3 regions of the Kitasatospora sp. NPDC127067 genome follow, and region 3 is predicted to be linked to each of the others. Evidence: riboswitches for the same ligand, from Rfam matches in the RefSeq annotation. Region 3 holds a riboswitch; each other region holds the start of a gene.
What was found. A riboswitch is a leader RNA that binds a small molecule or an ion and turns the genes downstream of it on or off. The one in region 3 is predicted to bind cyclic di-AMP.
Positions count from the first base shown of each region.

Region 1: it holds a riboswitch for cyclic di-AMP, as region 3 does, so the genes downstream of both, ACFWJ4_RS21105 (NlpC/P60 family protein) here and ACFWJ4_RS05805 (transglycosylase family protein) in region 3, are expected to answer to the same signal.
Region 2: it holds a riboswitch for cyclic di-AMP, as region 3 does, so the genes downstream of both, ACFWJ4_RS25605 (M23 family metallopeptidase) here and ACFWJ4_RS05805 (transglycosylase family protein) in region 3, are expected to answer to the same signal.

Region 1 covers NZ_JBHXEM010000051.1:14,430-21,324, reverse strand. The annotation lists gene ACFWJ4_RS21125 (rhomboid family intramembrane serine protease) at 1-5, opposite strand, end outside; gene ACFWJ4_RS21120 (hypothetical protein) at 207-470, shown strand; gene ACFWJ4_RS21115 (NYN domain-containing protein) at 575-2,041, shown strand; gene ACFWJ4_RS21110 (NlpC/P60 family protein) at 2,240-3,277, shown strand; cyclic di-AMP (ydaO/yuaA leader) riboswitch at 3,616-3,769, shown strand; gene ACFWJ4_RS21105 (NlpC/P60 family protein) at 3,780-4,916, shown strand; gene ACFWJ4_RS21100 (NlpC/P60 family protein) at 5,156-6,202, shown strand; gene ACFWJ4_RS21095 (hypothetical protein) at 6,385-6,895, shown strand, end outside.
Region 2 covers NZ_JBHXEM010000070.1:22,297-29,191, reverse strand. The annotation lists gene ACFWJ4_RS25620 (sensor domain-containing protein) at 1-632, opposite strand, end outside; gene ACFWJ4_RS25615 (GNAT family N-acetyltransferase) at 842-1,432, opposite strand; gene ACFWJ4_RS25610 (hypothetical protein) at 1,475-2,350, shown strand; gene ACFWJ4_RS25605 (M23 family metallopeptidase) at 2,492-3,340, opposite strand; cyclic di-AMP (ydaO/yuaA leader) riboswitch at 3,353-3,511, opposite strand; gene ACFWJ4_RS25600 (YiaA/YiaB family inner membrane protein) at 3,721-4,011, shown strand; gene ACFWJ4_RS25595 (alpha/beta fold hydrolase) at 4,142-4,969, shown strand; gene ACFWJ4_RS25590 (TetR/AcrR family transcriptional regulator) at 5,050-5,616, shown strand; gene ACFWJ4_RS25585 (SpoIIE family protein phosphatase) at 5,814-6,895, shown strand, end outside.
Region 3 covers NZ_JBHXEM010000008.1:115,832-122,726, reverse strand. The annotation lists gene ACFWJ4_RS05815 (DUF397 domain-containing protein) at 39-302, opposite strand; gene ACFWJ4_RS05810 (hypothetical protein) at 863-1,822, shown strand; cyclic di-AMP (ydaO/yuaA leader) riboswitch at 2,276-2,446, shown strand; gene ACFWJ4_RS05805 (transglycosylase family protein) at 2,433-3,818, shown strand; gene ACFWJ4_RS05800 (hypothetical protein) at 4,076-4,276, shown strand; gene ACFWJ4_RS05795 (LacI family DNA-binding transcriptional regulator) at 4,375-5,394, opposite strand; gene ACFWJ4_RS05790 (glycoside hydrolase family 13 protein) at 5,420-6,895, opposite strand, start outside.

The DNA.
Region 1 (6,895 bases), on a different contig from region 3:
GCCATGCGGCCAAGCATCCCTCCGGGCGCCGCAGGTGACACGGCGGTTTACGGCAGGTGGACCAGTCCGGGTGTTCGGGCAACCGGTGGCCGCGATGGTTGCCCCAGGCAATAGGCTTGGGGCGGGCATTCCCGCCTCCCGCCGCCGATGCCGGGGCTCCGGGGGGAGCGCCTAGCCCACGAAGGGACCACCCGAGAGGACCCCCGATGACCGTCCCCGCCCTGACCGCCGAGACGCGCTGGCGCTGCACCCTGTGCGGCAACCTCACCCGCTTCGACGTGACCCGCACCGCGCGGGTGACCGAGTTCCTGCACTTCGACCTGGCCGGCGAGTCCAGGGTCGAGGAGACCGAGGTGCTGAGCGAGACCATCGAGTCGGTGCGCTGCCGCTGGTGCAACGCGGTGGACCAGGTCGAGCTGGTGGCCCGCCCGGGTGCGGAGGGGGCGCAGGCCCCCACCGAGCAGGGCTGATCCCCGCCGCCGCGGCGGGTGGGTGCGCGGCGCGCCCACCCGCGCCGCACGGGACAATGCAGAACAAGACGCACGGAGCGTGACGACAGGGGGAGGTCGCGGCCGTGCCCCGCTGGACCAGGATCGGAGCCGAGGACGTGGTGGACGCAGCGAAGGAGCCCGGCGAAGCCCAGGGGCTTCAGCCCGCTGCGGCCGAGGCCCGGGCCGGGGCGGCGGCCGGGGCGGCGAACGACTCCTCCGAGCCCGCGGCGGAGCACGCCGTCGAGAAGCTCGACCGGCCGCTGCCCGAGGGCGTGCGCCGGCGAGTGGTCGGGCTGGCCTCGGACGCGCTCGGCGGGCTGCCGGCGGGCGAGCTCCCGCAGAGCCTGCGTCAGTACGTGAAGTTCACCCCGGCGCGGCGGGCCAAGTACGCGGCCACCGCGCTGGCGGCGGCCCTGGAGGCGGAGCCGGCCTTCCGGGTGCGGATAGCGGAGCGGCTGCGCCTCGGGCAGCCGGACCTGGTGAAGGCGCTGGAGTCGGGCACCGTCCCGAGCGCCGCCGATCCGATGGACGTCGCGGCCGCCGCCTACCTGGTGCGTTCGGCGGGCTGGAGCCGGCTGGTGGCCGAGGCCGGCGAGGAGGCCGAGCGGGCCGGTGCCGAGGACGCGGCCGCGGAGTCGGCCCGGCTGGCGGAGAAGCTGCAGGCGGAGCTGGCCGAGGTGCGGGCCTCCGCGCGGGCTGACGTGGACCGGCAGCGGGCCGAGTCGGACGGCGTCCGCAAGGAGGCCGAGTCGCTGCGCAAGAAGGTGCGGTCGCTGGAGAGCGACACCCGCCGGGCGCAGGCCGAGACCCGCAGGGTGGCCGGCGAGCTGGAAGCGCTGAAGGCGCAGGCCGCGGCCGAGCGCGGTGCGGCCGAGACCGAGGCGCGCAGGCTCAGGCACCGGGTCTCGGAGCTGGAGAACGCGGTCGAGCAGGGCCGCCGGTCGGCCCGTGAGGGGCGCAGCGTCGAGGACATGCGGCTGCGGCTGCTGCTGGACACCGTGCTGCAGTCGGCCCAGGGGCTCCAGCGGGAGCTGGCGCTGCCGGTCTCCCAGATCCGCCCGGCGGACCTGGTGGAGGCGGTGGTGCCGGGGGCGGCCTCGCCCCACGACGTGGCCCGGCGCGGGCTGGCCGAGGACGATCCGGCGCTGCTGGACCAGCTGCTGGCGATCCCCCAGGTGCACCTGGTGGTGGACGGCTACAACGTGACCAAGACCGGTTATCCGACGCTGCCGCTGGAGCAGCAGCGGATCCGGCTGCTGGGCGGGCTGGCGATGCTGGCGCAGCGCACCCAGGCGGAGGTCACCTGCGTGTTCGACGGGCAGGACCTCGACGTCCCGGTGATCATGGCGCCGCCGCGCGGGGTCCGGGTGCGGTTCAGCCGGACCGGGGAGACGGCCGACGAGCTGATCCGCCGTCTGGTGCGGGCCGAGCCGCAGGGCCGTCCGGTGGTGGTGGTGTCCACCGACCGGGAGGTCGCGGACGGCGTGCGGAAGGCGGGCGCGCGCCCCGTGGCCTCGGTGCTGCTGCTGAACCGGCTGGCGCGCCCCTGATCCCGAGCGGCCGTGCGATGCCTGGTCAGGAGTGGTTCCGGGGTGGTGTGCGGGTCCCGTGTCGTCAGTGTGCGGACCGGAGTTCACACCTACGGGGGAGTGGCAAAACGGATAGATCTTCACTAGGGTCTGGCGTCAAACCTATTTTCCGGAATCTCATCCCATCAGGTGAGTCCGTTGGAAGAAGGAGCAGGACCCTTGGCCTCCCACCGCCGTCCCAAGCAGCCGAGCCGCGCGCGGATCTCCGTGCTCACCGCTGCTGCTGCGACCGCGGTCGCCCTCTCCGCCCAGGTGGCCGCGCACGCCGCGCCGCAGCCGAACAAAACGGATGTCAAGGCGCAGATCGACCAGCTCCAGGAGGAGCAGGAGCAGGCGGCGGAGAAGTACAACGGCGCCAAGGAGCGGGCCGACCAGCTGCGCAAGCAGGCCGACCAGCTGCAGGACCAGGTGGCCCGCAGCCAGGAGCAGATGACCCAGCTCCAGGGCGGTCTCGCCGAGGTGGCGGGGGAGCAGTACCGCACCGGCGGCATCGACCCGTCCGTCCAGCTGATGCTCACCTCCGACCCGTCCGGCTACCTGGAGAAGGCCTCCACCGTTCAGCAGGCCAGCAGCAGTCAGGCCGAGGCGCTCAAGGGGCTGCTGGACCAGCAGCGCCGGCTGGACCAGGAGAAGGTCGAGGCCTCCGCCGTGCTCGCCTCGCTGGACACCACCACCAAGGACCTGAACCAGGCCAAGGCGGACGTCAACACCAAGCTGAAGGCCGCCCAGGACCTGCTGAACTCGCTGAGCGCCACCGACCGCGCCGCGCTGAAGGCCCAGCAGGCGCAGGACGACCGCGCCTCGCGCGGCAGCGACCGGGTCGACCTCAGCAGCCTGCCGCCGGCCAGCGGCTACGCGGCCGTGGCGATGGCCAAGGCGATGAGCAAGCAGGGCTCGCCGTACGTGTGGGGCGCCACCGGCTCGACCACCTTCGACTGCTCGGGCCTGATGGTCTGGGCGTACGGGCAGGCGGGCGTCTCGCTGCCGCGCACCTCGCAGGAGCAGGGCCACTACGGCACCCGGGTGCCCTCGCTGGACCAGGCCCAGCCGGGCGACCTGGTGGTCTACGGCAACGACATGCACCACGTCGGGATGTACATCGGCAACGGCATGGTGGTCCACGCGCCGCACACCGGTGACGTGGTGAAGGTGATGAAGGCCGACGCGATGTCGATCAACACCATCCGCCGGGTCTGACGGCCCGACACGCCCGCGAGGCCCTTCCGGGGGCTGTGAAAAGCGCCACCCCTCGTGCGGGGGTGGCGTTCGGCTTTCCGCCCCTTCGCGGCCACATGCTGAGAACTGATCAGCCTTCTGTGTGCCAGTGGTCACCATCGGTCATTTTCACAGAAGAACTTGGGAAATCTTCGGTCTTTTTTCTGACAAGGATTTGAACGGATCACGGTTCAGTTACTAGGGTCGTGCCCTGAACCACCGCACTGTCGATCGCCCAGCCAGGGTGGCGGCGGTGGTTACCGTCGAGTTCGTGAGGCAGCGGGGCAGGTCGAAGCGACTGCCCGACAGGGGAGCCCAGTGGTTTGGGGGCGCTGCGGAGCGGAGCCGGGGAACCACGTTCCTCCGGGGTGAATCGACGCCAGGTCGGCCGATGGAACGGCCGTGAGGCGTCGTAGGGCATGCTTCCGGCCCGAACCCGTCAGCTCACCCGGTAGGCGGACGTAGGAAGAAGGAGTCCGCCTTCGTGGCGTCCCATCGTCGTCCCAAGCCCGCAGGCCGCGCCCGGGTCTCGATCCTGACCGGTGTCGCCGCGGCAGCCGTCGTCCTCTCCGCGCAAGGCGCCCACGCCGACCCGCAGCCGACCAAGGAACAGGTCAAGGGGCAGGTCGACCAGCTCAACGAGCAGGCCGAGATCGCGACCGAGAACTACAACGCGGCCCAGGCCAAGCAGCAGGAGCTGGAGAAGCAGGTCTCCGGCATGCAGGACCAGGTGGCCCGTCAGCAGGCCCAGGTCACCGAGCTCCAGGGCGGCCTGGCCGAGATCGCCGGCGAGCAGTACCGCAACGGGGGCATATCCCCGACCGTCCAGCTGATGTTCTCCTCCAGCCCGGACACCTTCCTCAGCCAGGCCGACGCGCTGAACCAGGCCGGCAGCACCCAGAAGGGTCAGCTGAAGGAGCTCCAGGAGCAGCAGCGCAAGCTCGACCAGGACCGCAACGAGGCCCAGGGCAAGCTCGCCGAGCTGGAGTCGACCACCCAGCAGCTGAAGGCCTCCAAGGAGGAGGTCCAGGGCAAGCTGAAGGCGGCCCAGGACCTGCTCAACACGCTGACCGAGCAGGAGCGCCAGGCGCTGCGCCAGGCCGAGGAGAAGGCCGCGGCCGACGCCAAGGCCAAGGCCGACGCCGCGCAGGCCCAGCAGCAGCAGGCCGACCGCGCCTCCCGCGACAACAGCCGCGGCGACCTCGCGGCCGGCTCGACCGCCTCGGCCGGCTCGACCGCCTCCTCCCCGGTGAAGGTGGCCCCGGGCAGCTCGCGCGGTGCCGCCGCGCTCTCGGCCGCCGCCTCCAAGATCGGCAGCCCGTACGTCTGGGGCGCCACCGGCCCGGGCTCCTTCGACTGCTCCGGCCTGATGGTCTGGGCGTTCAACCAGGCGGGCGTGTCGCTGCCGCGCACCTCGCAGGCGCAGGCCTCGGCCGGCACCCGGATCGGCTCGGACATCTCCCAGGCCCAGCCCGGCGACCTGCTGATCTTCTACACCGACGCCCACCACGTCGGCATCTACGCGGGCAACGGCCAGGTGCTGCACGCGCCCAAGCCGGGCGCGTCGGTGCGCTACGAGGCCGTCACCAACATGCCGCTGGCCTCCATCGTGCGGGTCTGATCACCGCCCGGACGCTTCCAGGCCCGGCCTCCCCCAGGGGAGGCCGGGCCTGCGGTTTTTCCTGCGGCTTTTCCCGAGGGCCGATCAAATGTCCGACAACAGCCTGAATATTCGGGTTGGCAGGGGTTTGGACTCGCTTGCCCTGACTCGCTAACGTCTGCCACCGGACTCCCGCTCGACGGCCGCCCGTCCTGGTGCGGCGGCGGGAGCCGCGCCGCAGGATTGGAGCCGCTGCCGCCATGCCCGTGCACCGCCGTTCCCAACTGCTCGCCCGGGCGCTGGTGCTGACCGCGGCCGCCGCCACCGCCCTGGGTGTGGCCGCCGGAGGCAGCGCCCAGGCCGCCCCCGGCAGCCCCGACCCGGGCGACCGCCAGGACGTCAAGACGCAGGTGGAACAGCTGTACGACGAGGCCGAGCAGGCGTCCGAGAAGGCCAACGCGGCGCAGGAGGCCCAGCGGCGGCTCCAGGGCGAGACCACGATCCTCCAGGGCGAGATCGCCGTGGCCCAGGACCAGCTCAACGGGCTGCGGGGCGACCTCGCGACGGTGGCCGGGGCCGAGTACCGCGGCGGCGGGATGACCCAGACCGCCCAGCTCATCCTCTCGCCCGACCCGGAGGGCTACCTGTCCCGCGCCCGCGCCCTGGGCCAGGCCGCCGCGCGCCAGCAGGAGACCCTGCACGAGCTGGTCGCCCAGCAGCGCCGGCTCGACCAGCGCCGGACCGAGGCGGCCGGCAAGCTCGACGAGCTGGACCGGACCCGCCGCTCGCTCGCCGACAGCAAGCAGCAGATCCAGCAGCGGCTGGCCAGGGCGCAGAAGCTGCTGAACGGTCTGGGCGCCGCCGAGCGGGCCCGGCTGACGGTCCAGGACGCCCGGGACGCCGAGCAGCGCGCCACCCGGGGCACCGACCGGCTGGACCTCGGCACCGCCCCGCCCGCCTCCGAGCGCGGGGCCGCCGCGCTGGCCGCCGCGGTGCGGATGATCGGCTCCCCGTACGTCTACGGGGCCACCGGCCCGTACGCGTTCGACTGCTCCGGTCTGATGTACTACAGCTGGCGGCAGGCCGGAGTGACCCTGCCGCGCACCTCGCAGGCCCAGGCGTACGCCGGGCAGCGGGTCAGCCTGTCCGAAGCGCGACCGGGAGACCTGGTGATCTTCTACCGGGACATGCACCACGTCGGCATGTACGCCGGCGGCGGCGTGATCGTGCACGCCCCCCGCCCGGGAGCCAAGGTCCGCTACGAGAGCGTCACCGCCATGCCGGTCTCCGGGGTGGTCCGGCTCTGAACGCCCCGCCGTCCGGCCCCGCCGACCCCACTGGCCCCGCCGGTATATCCGGCTCCCGCCCCCGCCGGACGCTGTCCCGGCGGGGCGCGCTGCTGCTCGCGGCCGGTGGGCTGGCCCAGCTGTCGCTGCCTCCCGCCGCCCCGGCGGCGCCCGCGGCCCGCTCGGCGGACCGGCACGCCGAGGTGGCCGCCGCGCTGGCGGAGCGGGCGCGTTCGGCGCCGCCGTGGGCCGGGCTGCCGGTGGCCGGGGCGGGGTACCGCAACCTGGTGCTCGCCGCCTCCGGCGGGCCGGAGCGGCTGACCGCCGCCGCCGAACTGGCGGTGCGGATCGCCGGGTACGACGAGTACCCGGTGGTGTACCCGCGCCGGATCGAGCTGGTCCGGGCCGGCGACGGCTGGCGGGTCGAGCGCGAGGAGAGCGCGGGCGGCCCGCCCGCGCCGTGGGACTTCGGGCCGCTCCGGTCGGCTCCGGGAGCGAACTGCCTGGTGGTCGGGCCGGCCGCCGGGCCCGACCCGGCCGAGCTGGCCGCGGTGGGGGACCGGGCGGTGCCCGCCGTCACCGAGGTCTGGGGCGGCGCCTGGCCGGAGCGGCTGCTGCTGGAGCGGCCCGCCACCGAGGAGCAGTTCGCCCGGCTGCTGGAGGGCGACCCGGACGGCTGGACGGGCATGGCGGCGGTCACCGTGGCCGCCCCGG
Region 2 (6,895 bases), on a different contig from region 3:
ATCTGCCAGGGCGACTGGACGTCGTACACGTGCCGGATGCCGTGGCTGTCGTGGAAGTCGAACAACCGGTACCCCTTCCAGGAGGTGTACGTCGGGAAGACCCAGTGGTACACGGGGTAGAGCGCCAGCGCCCAGCCGAGCAGCAGGAACACCAGCGTCACCGCGAAGCTGAGCACCGCCCAGGGGAACATCACCACCTGGTACAGCACGGCCTTCCAGCCGGCCCCGTCCGCGAGCCGCGCGGTGACCGCGCCCCAGCTGCCCTGGCGGACCCGGCGCACCGGCGCCGGGCCGGGGACGTCCAGGGCCAGCATGCCGCGCACCCGGGCCCGCTCCAACCGGCCGAAACCGCGGGCGACGCTGGTCAGGGCGCCCAGCACGGGCAGGCCGATGACGGTCACGAAGGTGCCGAGGCCGAGGCAGAACAGGGTGATCGAGACGACGAAGCCGACGATCGCCACCGGCAGGCCGCTGAGCGCGTAACCGACCTCGCGGTAGTAGTACGCCGAGAACGGCGCCCGCCACACGGCCGGCCGCCGCTCGGTCCGGCGGACCCGGGCCGGGCGCGGGTCGTCACCGTGACCGCCCAGGACGTCCCACTCCCGGTCCTCCATGCTGCGGCTGCTGCTCATGCTCCCGGCCCCCGGCCCCTCGTACTGTCGGTCGTTCGTCCCGCTGACAGGCTCCAGTCTGGTGGACGGGCCGGCCGGCCGGGATCCGGAGGCCTGGCGGATCCGGGGTGGGGTTAACCCCCCTCCACCGGGCGGCCGCTGGAGGGGGGTGAGCCGGTAGAGGGGGGTGAGCCGGTGGGGGGTCGGCCGGTGGTCCGTGGCCCGGGCGGTCAGCCGGTCGTCCGCCCCCGCGTGCACGCCCCCGGCCACTCGTCGGCGAGCAGCGCGTAGAGGAACGAGTCGGACCAGACGCCGTCCTTGAACGCGTCGTGCCGCAGCCGGCCCTCCAGCCGGAAGCCCAGCCCGGTGAGCACCTTCACGGAGGCGGCGTTGTCCACGGCGACCCGGGCGGCCAGCCGGTGCAGGTCCAGGGCGCCGAAGGCGAAGTCGCAGAGCAGGCCGACGGTCTCGCCCGCGTAGCCGCGGCCCCAGGACGCGCGGGCCAGCACGCACCCGAGCTGAGCGGCGCGGTGCCCGTCCAGGGTGAGCGAGGCCTGCCCGATCGGCGTCGCGTCCGCCGGCTCCTCGGCGTCGGCGAGCCTGGTGACGGCGAGCCGGTAGGTGTCCCGCTCCTCGGCCATCGCCTCCTCCAGGTAGAGCTCGATCTGGTCGGCGCAGTCCTCCCGGCCGCTCGGCCCGAAGGGCAGGTGGCGGGTGACCTCCGGGTCGCCGAACAGCGCGTGCAGCGCGTCCACGTCGTCCTCGGTGAGGTGGTACTCGCGGACGGCCAGTCGCGGGCCGGTGAGTCGTACGGGGACCATGGCTGCCGACCCTATCCCCGCCCGGCGGCTACCGTTCGGACTATGAACGACGAAGACCTGCGGCTCGCCCCCCGCACCAAGGCCGCCGACCTGCTCGCCTGGGCGGCCGGGCAGGACCGCGCGCCGGTGGCCGAGGCGCCGCTGCGCGCGGTGCTGGCGCTGCTGGAGCTGGGCGACGGCAGGATGCACGACGGCTGGCCGGAACTGACCTCCGACGCGGTGGAGCACCTGCTGTACGAGCGGCTCCACCTGTACGTCCAACCCGCACCCGAGGAGGACCCGCTCGCCTACGGCGACGCCGTCCGGCTGCTGATCGACCACCAGCGGGCGGCCCGGCGGCTGAACGCCAAGCGCCAGGAGCGGCTGCACGAGGAGGCCGAGTGGCAGGGCGAGGTCGCGGCCGGGCTGCTGCGCCGCGCCGACCTGGTGACCTGGCCCCGGCTGTACGCGGTGCTGCTGCACGCGTACGGGGTGGACGTCACGGACGGGGCGGCGGTGCGGGACTGGCTGGCCGGCTTCGCGGAGCTCGCGGAGGAGGACCGGCTGGCCGCGTACGAGGCGCTGGTGCCGGCCGGCTGGCTGGACGAGCCGGACGAGCAGGGCTGGGGCCCGGGCCGGGTGCTGTCGGTCGGCATGGCCACGGACGGCGCCCGGCGGCTGCTGGAGCAGGGCCTGATGCGGCGCAGCTACCGCAACCTGGCCGAGCTGACCGCGCAGGGGCGGCCGATGCCGGACGAACTGGCCGGCGACTTCGGGCAGTTCGAGGAGGCGGCGGTCGACGCGGCGCTCGACCTGTTCGGCGGGTGGACGGTGCCGGGGCTGCCCCGGCTGCTGGTGACGGAGTTCCCGGAGCTGGCGCCGGAGCCGGGCCAGGAGGAGATCGAGGCGTACCTGGCGCAGCTGCCCGCCGAGGAGTGAGACCTCGCACGAAGGCCCCGGCCCGGAGCGGCTGCTCCGGGCCGGGGCCTTCTCGCGTGCACGTCGGGTTTCTCGCGCGGGTGCGCGGGCCTCTCGCGGGTGCGCGGGCCTCTCGCGGGTGCGTCGGGTTTCTGGCGCGGGTCAGGGGTTGAGGCCGCGCTGCTGGAGCCAGGGCTCCGGGTCGACCGGGGCGCCGCCGCCGGGGCGGACCTCCATGTGCAGGTGCGGCCCGGTGACGTTGCCGGTCGCGCCGACCTTGCCGATCTGCTGGCCGGGGGCGACCTTGCCGGAGCCCTTGGTGATCGAGGAGAGGTGGCAGTACCAGATCTCGGTGCCGTCGGGCAGGGTCTCGACGATCCGGTAGCCGTACGAGCCGGCCCAGCCGGCCGAGGTGATGGTGCCCTGGCCGAGCGCGTAGACCGGGGTGCCGGTGTCGGCGGCGAAGTCCAGGCCGGTGTGCAGGTTGGCCCAGTAGCGGGCGCTCTGGCCGTAGTGGGCGGAGAGCCGGTAGTCCTTCACCGGGAGGGTGAGGGCGGCGGCCTTGACCCGCTCGGCCTCCTCGGCGGCGCGCTTGGCCTCGGCCTCCTTGGCGACGGCCTTGGCCTCCGCCTCCTGCGCGGCCTGGAGCCGGGCGGTCTCCTCGGCGGCGGTGCGCTGGCTGTCGGCCTGGTGCTGGATGCGGGCGGCGAGCGCGAGGCCGGGGTCGGCGGAGAGGGCGACCAGGGTCTCGTCCGGGGCCTCGACGGCGGGGGCGGCGGCCGGGGTCGCCGAGGCGAAGCCGGTGGCGCCCAGGGTGGCGGCGACGGCGGTGACGCCGAGCAGTGGGGAGGCTCCGCGGGTCTGACGCGGCATCCGGTGGCGGTTGGTCTCGACCTCCGAGGGGAAGTCCTCCGGGCCGAAGGCCTCGGGGCCGTCCGTGCCGGGGTGGTCGAGGAGCTGGGTACCGGCTGCGAAGCCGGCCGGGTGTGCCGGGGTGTGCGTCGACGCCACGGAGGCGCGCTCCTTTCCTTCCTTCGCGCCTACCGGGTTAGCTGACGGGTTCGGAGCAGGAAGGTCTCCTACGGCTGGGCCGGGGCCCCGCCGATTCACCCCAAGGAACGTGGTTCCCCGGCTCCCTGACCTGCCCGGAGGCGGGTCGGCGGGATTAGGCGACGGCGCACGGTGCCGTCTGGGTACGGCGTTGACAACCGCGCTGCGTTATCAAACGTTAATCCTAGGAGGCTCTGATTCCAAGCCATCCGTTCGGAGCAGCCTAGGGCAAAGTGATCGGACGTCAACGAACGACACCGGCGAACACCCCCCTGGCACACGGTCCGATCTGAGTACTCCTACTCATGTGCGCCCCGGCCGGGCGGCCACATCCTGGCGCCATGAGCACATCGATGCAGACCCGCACCACGGCCGCGTACCACATCCAGGCCGTCCTCTCCTTCGCCCTGTCGGGCGTCGCCCTCGCCGTCGGGATCGCCTACCTGCCGGTCGGCGGATGGACCAGGGCCTTCCTCGGGATCGGCCTCCTCTACACCGTCACCTCGGCGTTCACGCTGGCGAAGGTGATCCGGGACCGGCAGGAGTCCAACGAGATGGTCACCCGGGTGGACCAGGCCAGGCTGGAGAAGCTGCTCAGCGAGCACGACCCGTTCAAGGTGGAGGGAGTCTGATCGCCCCTTCCACTCCTTCCGCTCCAGCCCTCGCCCGGCCGTCCGCTTGACGGCTAAGGCTATTAGCCTTAGCTTTATGGCTATCGGCCCGCACGCCGATGTCCCGCACCGGCGGCCCGAGGAGGACCCCATGAACGGCACCACCACCCCGAGCACCCAGTACCTGACCGTTCCCGGCGGCCGGATCGCCTTCGACGACACCCGGCAGGGCGACGGCACCCCCGTCGTCCTGCTCCCGGGCATGCTCGACAGCCGGGCCGCCTACCGGCACCTGCGCCCGCTGCTCGTCGCCGCCGGCCACCGCGTCGTCACCGTGGACCTGCGGGGCTTCGGCGAGTCCTCCGTCGAGTGGGACGACTACGGCCCGGCCGCCATCGCCGGCGACGTCCTCGCCCTGCTCGACCACCTCGGCATCGAGCGCGCCGTCCTCGCCGGGAACTCCTACACCGGGGCGACCGTCGTCAGGGCCGCCGGCGACGCGCCCGAGCGGGTCGCCGGGATCGTCCTGCTCAACGCCTTCGTCGAGAACCCGCCGCCGGGCGCCCTGATGCGCGGCGTCATGGGCCTGATGGGCGCCGCCCTCGTCCACTGGCCGGCCTCCTGGGGCTTCTACCTGCGCCGGATGGCCTTCCCGGGCGCCAAGCCCGCCGACTTCGACGCGTACGTGGACGGACTGGTCGCCGCGCTGCGCACCCCGGGGCGGAAGACCGCCACCCGCGGGTACGTCCACGGCGACTCGGCACCGGTCGGCTGGACGGCCGCGGTGCGGTGCCCGGCCCTGGTGGTCATGGGCAGCAAGGACCCCGACTTCCCGAAGCCGCAGCTCGTCGCCGACCGGCAGGCCGCCGCGCTCGGCGCGCGCAAGGTGATGATCGAGGGGTCCGGGCACTACCCGATGGCCGACAACCCCACGGCCACCGCCGACGCCCTGCTGCCGTTCCTCGCCGAGCTCGGCTGAGCCCCGCCCGTCCCCACCGCCCGCCCCTGCCTGGCCCCGCCCGATCCACCCGACGTCATCCGTACGGAGAGCCCGAACCCATGCCCCGCGTAGGACTGACCCCCGACCAGGTCGTCGACCACGCCCTCGCCCTCATCGACGAGCAGGGCGCCGAGGCCCTCACGCTGGCCTCCGTCGCCGCCCGGGCCGGGGTCGCCACCCCCTCGCTGTACAAGCACGTCAGCGGCGGCCTCGCCGCGCTGCGGCTGCTGATCGCCGTACGGGTCACCGGGGACCTGGCCGACCGGCTGGCCGAGGCGGCCGTCGGGCGCAGCGGGGACGACGCCGTCGCCGCCGTGCTGCGCGCCTACCACGCGTACGCCACCGCGCACCCGCACCGCTACAACGCCCTCCCCCAGGCCCCGCAGCCCGACGACGACCTGGCCCGCGCGGGCGCCCGACTCGTCGGCGTGATCATCGCCGTCCTGCGGGAGTACGGCCTCGAAGGCTCCGAGGCGATCCACGCCGCCCGCACCGTCCGCTCCCTCGCCCACGGCTTCGCCTCCCTCACCACCGCCGGCGGCTTCCGGCTGGCCGAGGACCTCGCCACCACCCACGACCGCCTCATCGCCACCCTCACCACCGGCCTCCGCGCCTGGCCCGCGTAGGGGGCCGGCCCGCACGGACCCGGAGGGCGGCACCGCCCGCGCGCCGGAAGCCGGCCGGGCCGACTTCCCGCGCCGGGCCGCGCCCGGACGACCGCCGGTGCGGACGGCCACCTCGCCGGTGCCGGTGCGACGGCCCGGTCCCCGTTCACCTCTTGAGGAACCATTCACCGCTTGGGGAAATGGGGTATTAAGGGTCAGTGCCCCTGGAGCCCGCCGACAGTCCGACCGCGCGCAGTGCGATGCGCTGCGTGCGCCTGCTGCTCGGCTGCACCAGCGCCGCCGAGCTGCTCGGCACCGTACTGGCCGAGGGCCCGAGCTGGATCACCGGCGAGGGGTCCGCGCTGTACCTGCTGGACTCCGCCGGGATGCTCCGGCTGACCGCCTCGCACGGGCTGCCGGACTGGGCGCACGAGCGCTACGGCGTGGTCGATCCGGCCGGGGAGCTGCCCGCCGCGATGGCCCTGCGGCTGCGGCGCCCGTACCTGCTCAGCCCCGAGCACACCAGCGTCGACTACCCGAACGCGAACGCCGGACTGGGCACCGGGATGGTCGCCGTGATCGCCCTGCCGATGGTCGTGGACGAGCGGCCGATCGGGGTGCTCGCCCTCGCGCTGGCCCACCGGGGCACCGTCCCGCGCCGCGACCTGGACGTCCTGGAGACCGTCGCCGAGGCCTGCGCGCACCGGCTCTCGCACCTGCTGGACCATGCCGACGCCCATCTGCCGCACGGCACCCGCGCACCCTACGGCGTCCGGTTGCCCGAGGGTCCGCGGGCGGCGGACGGCCGCCCGGCCGGGCCGGCCCACCCGCTGCTGTCGCTGGCGGTGCGGGCCGCCGGGCACGGCGCCTTCGAGCGCGACCTGGTCACCGGCGAGAGCTACTGGGACGCCGAGGCGTTCCGGGTGGCCGGGCGGCCGGCCGCCCCGGACGGCGCCGCTCCCGAGCTGGACCGGCTGGTCCACCCGGAGGACCTGCCGGACGTGCAGGCCGCGCTCGCCGAGGCGCTGGCCACCGGCGGCCGCTACCGGATCGGCTACCGGGTGCTGCGGCCCGGCGGCCGGCCCGCCCGGGTCGAGGAGTCCGGCGAGGTGATGCTGGACGTGCACGGGCGGCCGGTGCGGATCGCCGGGCTGCTGGCCGAGGCCGGGTACCGGGAGCAGCCGCCGGCCGAGGAGCGGAACTCCCCGGCCGCCGCCCGGACGGCGCTGCTGCTGACGCTCACCCGGGCGCTGTCCCGGGCGGTGACCGTCCGGGACGTCACCACGGCCGTCACCGACGT
Region 3 (6,895 bases):
CCCACGACGGCCCCCCGATGATGGAGCACGGCGGTCGGTCAGACCGCCAGGTGGTCGAACTCCCCGTCCTTGGCCCCCAGCAGCAGGGCGGCGATCTCGGCCCGGGTGTAGATGAGGGCCGGGCCGTCCGGGAACCGCGAGTTGCGCATCGCCACATCGCCGCCGGGCAGGGCCGCGAACTCGACGCAGTTGCCCTGGGAGTTGCTGTGCCGGCTCTTCTGCCAGACCACCCCCTGGAGATCGGCGGCGGCCATCCCGTTGTAGGTGTCGTACGAGCCGTGCGTGTCCTGCGAGTCGTGCATAGAAATCTCCCGAAGAGCTTCCGGAGTTGTCGTCCAGCGCGGCGCCCCCGGCACCGTCGAAACGAACGGACCGGCCCCGTACCGGTCCGGCACAACGCCTCACTTGACGCGATGATAGCTGCAGTGCACGTGCATCAGCACGGGACGTTGCAGGTGCACGTGGCCTTTTGTCCGCAGCCGCGAACTCTTCACGGACCCTTCTCCTGACGGTACGTAAACGGACATAGCCGATGAATCGTCGGGCGCGCGATAACCGGCCGTGAGCGCCTCCCCGCTGAATGTTGATCTTCGAATGCCGGGAGTCGCACCCCCGTGACCCTCCGTCAAACCATCCTCATGCTGTGAGACATCTCACGCGCCCCAGGTGCAACGTCGGCCCCCTCGGGTCGCGTCGAGGCAACCACCGGCGGTCGCGCGGGGATTGGGAGCGGAATGTCCGGATTGTAGGCAAAGTGCCCGGACCGGCGCCGGAAACGCACCGGGCTCCGGACCGCGACCGCGTGAAACCCACGCGGCAGCCGACTGCAAGCCGGACGGGCAGATGTCCTACGATCTCCGGCATGAGCACCGCAGCCATCCCGGGCGCGCCACTGCCCGTCCGTACTCCAGGCTCCCGTGCGCGGGGGCGCCACCGTCGTCCCGAGCGCCCCGAGATCCCGGCCGGCGCCCCGGCCCTGGTGCTCGCCGTGCCCGCGACCGCCGGGCCCGAGTCCCGCTCGGTCGTCGAGGAGTTGCTCTCGATCGTCCGCACCGAGCAGAACGGCGTCCGGACCGCGGTCGGCTACCTGCCCGGCAACGGCGGCGAGGGCACGGGCGGCGAGGACCGCACCGTGGCCGAGCTGCTGGCCATGGCGGCCGAGGCCGGGCTGCCGACGCCCGTCCTGGTGCCGCTGGTGCCCGGCCCGCACACCTTCCTGACCGAGCTTCACGCGCTCGCCGCCGAGTACGGCGCGCCCATCACCGACCCGCTGGGCCCGCACCCGCTGCTGGCCGAGGCCGTGCACGTCCGGCTGTCCGAGGCCGGGCTGGCCCGGGCCGACCGCGCCCGGCTGTTCGCCATCGCGACCGCCGCGGACGGCGTGGTGCTGACCACCGTCGGCGGCGAGGACGCGGCCGCGGCGGCCGGCATCACCGGCGTGCTGCTGGCCGCCCGACTGGCCGTGCCGGTCGTCGCCGCCGCGCTCGACGTGCCCGGCTCGGTGGCCGCGGCCGTCAACCACCTCAGGGACACCGGCTCGCAGCGCCCGGCGCTGGCCCCGCTGGTGATCGGCCCGGAGGCGGACTCCGAGCTGCTCGCCACCGCCGCCGAGGAGACCGGCTGCCCGTCGGCCGCGCCGCTGGGCTCGTACCCGTCGGTCGGCCAGCTGATCGCCTCCACCTACCTGGCGGCGCTGCCCGCGCCGTCCCCGGAGGACCTGGCACGGGCCGAGGCGGAGGCGGCGGCCGCCTCCGAGGCCGAGGGGGCCCCGGAGGGCGTCCGCGGCGCCCACGCGGCCTCCCAGGGGCCCGCAGGGCGGTAGTCGACGTCGCGCGCCGGTTCGCGCGCACCGAAGGGCCCGGAACGGCATGCGTTCCGGGCCCTTCGGTTTTGCTCCGCCCGCCCATGGCCGTCCCGCACGGAAGTCGGACGGCGATGAAGTGGAATGTCCGTTCTGGCCTTTTTGAAAGGAAATAGGAAACGCGGTCGCGGGCGCTCGCATCACAGCCGTCGCGGCATCCGCCGGGGCACTCCGGCCCGCGATTCGACGCGCCGTCACACCACTTCTGAAGTGCTGCCAGTTGTGGGCTTCCGCAACAGGGTTGCTTGAAAACGATCATTTACGATCATGGAGAGCGGCAATTTTGGCAGTTCCCACTAAACCGTGATGCGCATCACAGCCGTTTGCAGTTTGAACTTAAGTCTGATTAACGTGCTCCCCGTTCGTGACCACACGAACCCGGTTCATCCGCGACGCCGAGTCCTGCCGTCGGATGTCCTGGCAGCGCGAAATCGCACCACGGCAGGAGCGGGGGACCCACAGGTAAGTCGCCCCGGACCGATCTCCGGAACGGTCCAGGGCTAGGGGTGAAGCCGCGCCCACAGCGCGGCCGGGCAACTCCAGCCCGAATCCGACAGCTCACCTCGCAGGCGTGGGAGAGGACCGCGTCTTCATGCTGCCCACCAACGGCACTCGTCTGTCCAGCCGCACCCGTCGCGTGATCGCCGCCCTTGGCGTCGCGGGCGTCGGCCTCACCGTCCCCTGCATCGCCTCCGGCACCGCCTCCGCCGCCACCGTCGCCACCTGGGACAAGGTCGCCCAGTGCGAGAGCGGCGGCAACTGGAGCATCAACACGGGCAACGGCTTCTACGGCGGCCTCCAGTTCACCTCCAGCACCTGGTCCGCCTTCGGCGGCACCGCCTTCGCGGCGCGCGCCGACCTGGCCACCAAGGACCAGCAGATCGCCGTCGCCGAGAAGGTCCTCGCCTCGCAGGGCCCCGGCGCCTGGCCGGTGTGCTCGGTCCAGGCCGGCCTCACCAAGGGCGGCGCCGCGGCCGCCGTCGACACCTCGGCGGGCTCCACCGCGGGCTCGACCGCCGCCAAGCCCGCGCAGCCCACGCAGAGCGCCAAGCCGGCCGCCCCGGCCGCCAAGCCCGCTCCGCAGACCCAGGCCCCGGCCGCCAAGCCCGCCGCGCCCTCCGCGCCCGCCCAGGACGGCACGCAGGCCAGCACCGACTCCGCCGCCTCCGGAAACCGGAGCGACTGGGTCCAGAAGCGCCAGCAGCAGGCCCAGAACGGCGACTACACCGTGGTCGAGGGCGACTGGCTGTCCGCGATCGCCGACCAGCACAAGGTGCAGGGCGGCTGGCAGCGGCTGTACGAGCTCAACCGCGGCACCCTGACCGAGGGTCCGGACAGCATCTACCCGGGCCAGCAGCTGTCCTTCGGCGGCAACGGCCAGGCCCAGGCCGGCCAGGCCGCCACCGGCAAGTCCGGCTCGGACTTCACCTGGTTCGACCGCTCGCAGAAGTCCGGCCAGTCCGCGAACGGCGGTGCCGTGAACGCCCAGCCGACCGCGCAGGCCCAGACTCCGGCCGCCAAGCCGTCCACCAAGCCGGCCGCCAAGCCCGCTCCGCAGACCCAGGCTCCGGCCCAGACCCAGGCTCCGGCCGCCACCGGCAGCATGGCCGCCGCGGTCTCCTTCGCCGAGTCGAAGGTCGGTCAGGCGTACGTCTACGGCGGCACCGGCAACGGTGGCTGGGACTGCTCCGGCCTGACCCAGGCCGCGCTGCGCGCCGCGGGCGTCTCCGTCCCGCGCGTCGCCGCCGACCAGGCCGCCGCCAGCACCCACGTCTCGCTGGACAGCCTCCAGCCGGGCGACCTGCTGTTCTGGTCCAACAACGGCAAGGACTCCGGCGTCTACCACGTCGCGATCTACGTCGGCAACGGCAAGTACGTCGAGGCCGCCAACCCGAGCTCGGGCGTCCGCGAGCAGAGCATCGCCAACTGGGCCCCGGACTTCGCCGGCCGGGTCTGAGAACGGCGAACAGCCGACAGCCGACGGATAACAGCTGACAGATTTCATCATCTGTCAGCTGTCGTCCGAACGTTGACCGCCCACGCCCCCGGGGAGAGTCTGGTCGCTCCTCCCCGGGGGTTCCGGCATGCCTCCGGCCGTACCTCGTGGCAAATCCCCGCGGTGAAATCCCCGCGGTGAAATCCCCATGGCGAATCCCCGTGGTGGATCCCCGCCCCAACGGGCATGCTGCTGCTCTGCACCCGAGGAGGAGTCACATGGCCCAGGTCACCGTCACCCTCGACGCGAACCTCGCGATCGACGCGATGTTGCTCTCCGGCACCAAGAACCCGCAGGACGCCGTCGAACTGGTCCTGCGCGACTACCTGGCCCGCGGTCGCCGTACCGAGACCCGTACCGGCGAGGCGGCCGCCGGGCACCGACCGACCGTCGACCGCCCCACCGCCCAGGAGGGCTGACCGCCCGACGGCCCGGGGCGGCCGACCGCACGCACGCCGAAGGGCCCCGGAGAGCAACCGCCCTCCGGGGCCCTTCCGTCGGCCGTGGCGGCCGGGGTTCAGCGCGCGCAGGCCCCGGTGGACCCGCGCATCACCAGCTCCGGCTGGAACATGAACTCGCCGCGCTGGGCCGCGTTTCCGCCGACCTCCTCCAGCAGCGCGTCCACCGCCGCCGTGGCCATCGCCTCGACCGGCTGGCGGATCGTGGTCAACGGCGGCTCGGTGAACGCGATCAGCGGCGAGTCGTCGAAGCCGACCACCGACACGTCCTGCGGCACCGACAGCCCGCGCTGCCGCACCGCCCGGATCGCCCCGAGCGCCATCATGTCGCTCCCGCAGACGATCGCCGTGCAGCCCTTGTCGAGCAGCGCGCCGGCCGCCGCGTGCCCGCCCTCCACGCTGAACAGCGTGTGGTGGACGAGGTCGTCGGCCTGCTCCCGGGAGAGTCCGAGCACCTCGCGCAGCGCGGCCGTGAAGCCCTCGATCTTGCGCAGCACCGGCACGTACCGGCGCTGACCGACGGCCAGCCCGATCCGCTCGTGCCCGAGTTCGGCCAGGTGCTGGACGGCCATCCACATCGCGGCCCGGTCGTCCGGCGAGATGAACGGCGCGTCGATCTTCTCGCTGTAGCCGTTGATCAGCACGAACGGCACCCCGCGCCCGGCCAGCCGGGCGTAGCGGTCGTGGTCGGCGGTGGTGTCGGCGTGCAGCCCGGAGACGAAGACGATGCCCGCCACGCCCCGGTCCACCAGCATCTCCACCAGTTCGTCCTCGGTGGACCCGCCCGGAGTCTGGGTGCACAGCACCGGCGTGTAGCCGTGCCGGCTGAGCACCTGCTCGATCACCTGGGCCAGCGCGGGGAAGATCGGGTTGCTCAGCTCGGGCGTGATCAGACCGATCAGCCCGGCGCTGCGCTGGCGAAGACGGGTCGGCCGCTCGTACCCGAGCACGTCGAGCGCCGCCAGCACGGTCTGCCGGGTGGCGGCGGAAACGTTCGCCTTGCCGTTGAGCACGCGGGAGACGGTGGCTTCGCTGACCCCCGCCTGCGCCGCGATGTCTGAGAGTCGCGCCGTAGTCACGGTCCCAGAGCCTATTCCAACCACGTCAGACCGCCCACCAGCCGGTGCTGTCCGGAGCGAGCACCGTCTCGCCGCCGTTCACCACGAGGTCGGCCGAGCCCAGCAGCAGCGTGCCCGGGGCGGAGATCCGCACCGGTTCGCCGGTGGTGTTCACGGTGCAGACGAAGGCGCCGCGACGGAACGCCAGGGTGCCCTCGGGGCTCTCCAGCCACTCGACCCCGGTGCCGGCGCCGAGGTCGGGCTGCGCCCGGCGGACGGCCAGCGCGCTGCGGTAGAGCTCCAGGGTGGAGGTCGGGTCGCCGGTCTGCGCCTCGACGCTCAGCCCGGCCCACTCGGCCGGCTGGGGCAGCCAGGACGGCCCGCCGGCCACCGGCCCGAAGCCGTACGGGGCCTCGGTGCCGGACCACGGGATCGGGACGCGGCAGCCGTCGCGGTAGCCGTCCTGGCCGGCCTGACGGAAGAAGGACGGGTCCTGGCGGACCTCGTCGGGCAGGTCGGTGACGTCCGGCAGGCCGAGTTCCTCGCCCTGATAGACGTAGGCCGAGCCGGGCAGCGCGAGCATCAGCAGGGTGGCGGCGCGGGCGCGGCGCAGGCCGAGCTCGCGGTCGCCGGGGGTGCGGATCTGGGTGCCGAGGCCGGGCTCGTTGGCGAACCGGGTGGCGTGCCGGGTGACGTCGTGGTTGGAGAGCACCCAGGTGGTGGGGGCGTCGACCGGGCGCATCGAGTCGAGCGAGAGGTCGATCACCTCGCGCAGCGCGGTGGCGTCCCAACCGGTGCCCAGGTACTGGAAGTTGAAGGCCTGGTGCAGCTCGTCGGGGCGGACGTAGTTGGCGGTGCGCTGGACGGTCGGGGTCCACGCCTCGGCGACGCCGATCCGCTGCCCCGGGTACTCGTCGAGGATCTTGCGCCAGCTGCGGTAGATCTCGTGCACGCCGTCCTGGTCGAAGAACGGCATGACGTCGTTTCCGAGCAGCTTGAGCTGGTCGGCGCCGCCGAGGTCGGGCAGGCCGGGGGCCTTGACCAGGCCGTGGGCGACGTCGATGCGGAAGCCGTCCACGCCCATGTCGAGCCAGAAGCGCAGGATCGAGCGGAACTCGTCGGCGACGGCCGGGTTCTCCCAGTTGAAGTCGGGCTGCTCCGGGGCGAACAGGTGCAGGTACCAGTCGCCGGGGGTGCCGTCCGGGTTCTCGCTGCGGGTCCAGGCCGGGCCGCCGAAGATGGACTCCCAGTCGTTGGGCGGCAGTTCGCCCTGCTCGCCCTTGCCGGGACGGAAGTGGTAGCGCTCGCGCAGCGGGGAGCCGGGGCCCTCGCGCAGGGCGCGCTGGAACCACTCGTGCTGGTCCGAGGAGTGGTTGGGGACGAGGTCGACGATGATCCGCAGACCCAGGTCGTGGGCGTCCCGGATCAGGGCGTCGGCGTCCAGCAGGGTGCCGAACATCGGGTCCACCGCGCGGTAGTCGGCCACGTCGTAGCCGGCGTCCGCCTGCGGCGAGGCGTAGAA